One region of the Mycoplasmopsis columboralis genome, then DNA from elsewhere that is predicted to be linked to it. Evidence: riboswitches for the same ligand, from Rfam matches in the RefSeq annotation. Region 1 holds a riboswitch; the other holds the start of a gene.
What was found. A riboswitch is a leader RNA that binds a small molecule or an ion and turns the genes downstream of it on or off. The one in region 1 is predicted to bind lysine.
Positions count from the first base shown of each region.

Region 2: it holds a riboswitch for lysine, as region 1 does, so the genes downstream of both, EXC45_RS03930 (hypothetical protein) here and pepF (oligoendopeptidase F) in region 1, are expected to answer to the same signal.

Region 1 is NZ_LR215039.1:138,312-140,731, reverse strand. It holds gene EXC45_RS00505 (hypothetical protein) at 1-124, opposite strand, end outside; gene EXC45_RS00500 (hypothetical protein) at 218-970, opposite strand; lysine riboswitch at 1,085-1,248, shown strand; gene pepF (oligoendopeptidase F) at 1,335-2,420, shown strand, end outside.
Region 2 is NZ_LR215040.1:14,230-16,649, forward strand. It holds gene EXC45_RS03915 (hypothetical protein) at 1-124, opposite strand, end outside; gene EXC45_RS03920 (hypothetical protein) at 390-992, opposite strand; lysine riboswitch at 1,107-1,270, shown strand; gene EXC45_RS03930 (hypothetical protein) at 1,357-1,611, shown strand; gene EXC45_RS03935 (hypothetical protein) at 1,577-1,930, shown strand; gene EXC45_RS03940 (M3 family metallopeptidase) at 2,243-2,420, shown strand, end outside.

The sequences.
Region 1 (2,420 bases):
ATTTTTTAGAGCTTTTTAAAGCCACAAACATGCATAAACATGCACCAAAAGTAATAAAAAAAGAACCAACAAACTCGCTGATGATTATTTTCTTATCAAATCAAGTTAAAAATATTTGTTCCATTAGCTTCTTATTTATATTTTATAGCAAATACATTTAGTTATAAATTATAAGTTGATATTTATTAACTGTAAAGACTCTTTAAAGAGTACTATTTTAATTAAATAAGGTCAACATTAACGCTCAAAAAGCGCAAAAAATTATCGTTGTAAAAGTTGAAATTACTAAAGCTAAAGTGCTTTTTCAAGTTTTTTGTTTATTAATTAAATAAATAAAATTAACTCCATATAAAACATTTAAATTACTAGTGAAATATCCTTTGTTTTTAGTAAAAAATAGCATTAAACCTGTAATTAAAGCATTAATTGCACTATTAAGGAAAAATAAAGATAAATTGTTTGTCAGCAATCAGTTACCAAACACCGCCACTGACGCGCATAAGATAAATAATGTAGCAAATTCTTTGAAAGTATGCATAGTAAAGTCTGGATTGTTATTAATTTTTCGTACATAATTTTGGGGAGCGATCTTTTTAAAAATGGCTTTATATAAAATTACTGCAAATAACATTGCATTAAATTGGATTACACAAATACTAAAAAAACCTTTGAAATAATTAAGATCAAAATTATTAAATAATAGTTTAAAAAAATTAATAAATAAATTAATTGGATTGCCAATTATCACAACTAAATCCCCTTTAGAAGCAAAAAATAACGCAATCAAATAAATTAAAATAGGAGCAATCAAAATTGCTCATGGATGCGTAAAATGATAACTAAAAACAAATTTATTACTTCTTAAAGCAATAAACATTGAAACACAAGCGGCAAAAGTAATAAAAAATGCACCAACAAATTCGCTAGCAATTATACTTTTGTGAAATCAACTTAAAAAAACTATTTGCATTGAGAAATAATTATATTTAAAATCAAGAATTTTTTCTTTTTGAAACACTTTTTTGTTCTATAATTAATTAGAAAAAACAAACATTTGTTTAAGATTAAAAATCTTAGGTTAATGCAAAACATTAGAGGAGCTTTTAGTAATAGTATCTAAGCTAGCAGGCATGCGTAACTTAGTGAAAGGACATAAAAGCCGAAACAACTGAAGTGGCAACTTCACTTGTTGGTAGAAAAGCATAAAAGATTTCTACTCTTTGGGAAACCATTGGCGCTAAATATTTGTAAAATTTTGTTAAGTATCATTTAACAAGGATTTTGCATGATTTATCGCTTGCAAAACCTTGTTTTTTCATTTTAGTGAGGTGAATGTGAAAGTCAAACAATATAGTAAATACGAAGATGTGCCAAAACAATATCGATTTGATTTAGAGGATATTTTACAAGGGCAAACAATAGAAACCTTAATTGAGCAATATCAAAATTTATTTGAGCAAAGAATTACAATTAAAGATTCTAAATATAACTCTTTAAAGGAATATTTAGTAGATGTTAAATTATCTGAAGAACAAACCGCTTTAAGTTATCGAATTGAAAATTACGTTTCAAATAATCTTTCTACTAATGTAGTTAATCCACAATTTAAGCAACTATCAGAAAAATTTGACTTTCTAAATGAACAATTACTTGCAAAATTCGGAAGCGAAAGTAATCGTTTTTATCAAAATTTAGACAAACTTAAAGTCTGAAAAGACACTCCTGAACTTAAAGAGTATAAACACTCAATTGAAAATGCGATTTTAGATTTAAAACACAAACTTTCTGATGAAGTTGAAGAATACGTTCAAAAACAATCATTTGGAAATCCTTCATTAAATCAAGTCTTTTCAATTTTAACCAACAGCGAATTAGATTATGGTTTCATCACAGATTCAAAAGGTAAAAAACATAAATTAAACCCAACCAATCGAATCGAATTCCTTAAATCAAATGACGCTTCACTTCGTAAAGGGGCTTATAAAAACTATATTAAAGCATTTTTACAACACAAAGAATCTCTAGCTTCACTTTTATACCAACACTTTAAAACCATCACCGTAAATGCTAAATTGCGTAATTACGATAGTGCAACTCATATGCTTACTTATGATGACAAAGTATCTGACGCTATTCTTCAAAGATTATACTTAGAAGTTTCGCAACGTAAAAATGTGTTTAAAAAATTCAAACAAGCACATGCAAAATTCTACAAGATGAAATTTAATGAAAAATTTAATCCTTGAGATAACAAAAGATTGCTTGTTAATGTTAAAGCTTCATATTCAGTTGAAGAAGCTAAAGAATTAGTAAGAGAATCATTTAAACCTTTTGGAAATGAATACATGAGTCAAATTAATAAAGCATTAGATGAAAATTGAGTTGATTTTATGCCAGTTAATTCCAAACGTGGAGGGGCA
Region 2 (2,420 bases), on a different replicon from region 1:
AAGGATATGTAAAATGATATTTTAAATATTTTTTAGAGCTTTTTAAAGCCACAAACATGCATAAACATGCACCAAAAGTAATAAAAAAAGAACCAACAAACTCGCTGATGATTTTTCTTATCAAATCAAGTTAAAAATATTTGTTCCATTAGCTTCTTATTTATATTTTATAGCAAATACATTTAGTTATAAATTATAAGTTGATATTTATTAACTGTAAAGACTCTTTAAAGAGTACTATTTTAATTAAATAAGGTCAACATTAACGCTCAAAAAGCGCAAAAAATTATCGTTGTAAAAGTTGAAATTACTAAAGCTAAAGTGCTTTTTCAAGTTTTTGTTTATTAATTAAATAAATAAAATTAACTCCATATAAAACATTTAAATTACTAGTGAAATATCCTTTTTTTAGTAAAAAATAGCATTAAACCTGTAATTAAAGCATTAATTGCACTATTAAGGAAAAATAAAGATAAATTGTTTGTCAGCAATCAGTTACCAAACACCGCCACTGACGCGCATAAGATAAATAATGTAGCAAATTCTTTGAAAGTATGCATAGTAAAGTCTGGATTGTTATTAATTTTTCGTACATAATTTTGGGGAGCGATCTTTTTAAAAATGGCTTTATATAAAATTACTGCAAATAACATTGCATTAAATTGGATTACACAAATACTAAAAAAACCTTTGAAATAATTAAGATCAAAATTATTAAATAATAGTTTAAAAAAATTAATAAATAAATTAATTGGATTGCCAATTATCACAACTAAATCCCCTTTAGAAGCAAAAAATAACGCAATCAAATAAATTAAAATAGGAGCAATCAAAATTGCTCATGGATGCGTAAAATGATAACTAAAAACAAATTTATTACTTCTTAAAGCAATAAACATTGAAACACAAGCGGCAAAAGTAATAAAAAATGCACCAACAAATTCGCTAGCAATTATACTTTTGTGAAATCAACTTAAAAAAACTATTTGCATTGAGAAATAATTATATTTAAAATCAAGAATTTTTTCTTTTTGAAACACTTTTTTGTTCTATAATTAATTAGAAAAAACAAACATTTGTTTAAGATTAAAAATCTTAGGTTAATGCAAAACATTAGAGGAGCTTTTAGTAATAGTATCTAAGCTAGCAGGCATGCGTAACTTAGTGAAAGGACATAAAAGCCGAAACAACTGAAGTGGCAACTTCACTTGTTGGTAGAAAAGCATAAAAGATTTCTACTCTTTGGGAAACCATTGGCGCTAAATATTTGTAAAATTTTGTTAAGTATCATTTAACAAGGATTTTGCATGATTTATCGCTTGCAAAACCTTGTTTTTTCATTTTAGTGAGGTGAATGTGAAAGTCAAACAATATAGTAAATACGAAGATGTGCCAAAACAATATCGATTTGATTTAGAGGATATTTTACAAGGGCAAACAATAGAAACCTTAATTGAGCAATATCAAAATTTATTTGAGCAAAGAATTACAATTAAAGATTCTAAATATAACTCTTTAAAGGAATATTTAGTAGATGTTAAATTATCTGAAGAACAAACCGCTTTAAGTTATCGAATTGAAAATTACGTTTCAAATAATCTTTTCTACTAATGTAGTTAATCCACAATTTAAGCAACTATCAGAAAAATTTGACTTTCTAAATGAACAATTACTTGCAAAATTCGGAAGCGAAAGTAATCGTTTTTATCAAAATTTAGACAAACTTAAAGTCTGAAAAGACACTCCTGAACTTAAAGAGTATAAACACTCAATTGAAAATGCGATTTTAGATTTTAAAACACAAACTTTCTGATGAAGTTGAAGAATACGTTCAAAAACAATCATTTGGAAATCCTTCATTAAATCAAGTCTTTTCAATTTTAACCAACAGCGAATTAGATTATGGTTTCATCACAGATTCAAAAGGTAAAAAACATAAATTAAACCCAACCAATCGAATCGAATTCCTTAAATCAAATGACGCTTCACTTCGTAAAGGGGCTTATAAAAACTATATTAAAGCATTTTTACAACACAAAGAATCTCTAGCTTCACTTTTATACCAACACTTTAAAACCATCACCGTAAATGCTAAATTGCGTAATTACGATAGTGCAACTCATATGCTTACTTATGATGACAAAGTATCTGACGCTATTCTTCAAAGATTATACTTAGAAGTTTTCGCAACGTAAAAATGTGTTTTAAAAAATTCAAACAAGCACATGCAAAATTCTACAAGATGAAATTTAATGAAAAATTTAATCCTTGAGATAACAAAAGATTGCTTGTTAATGTTAAAGCTTCATATTCAGTTGAAGAAGCTAAAGAATTAGTAAGAGAATCATTTAAACCTTTTGGAAATGAATACATGAGTCAAATTAATAAAGCATTAGATGAAAATTGAGTTGATTTTATGC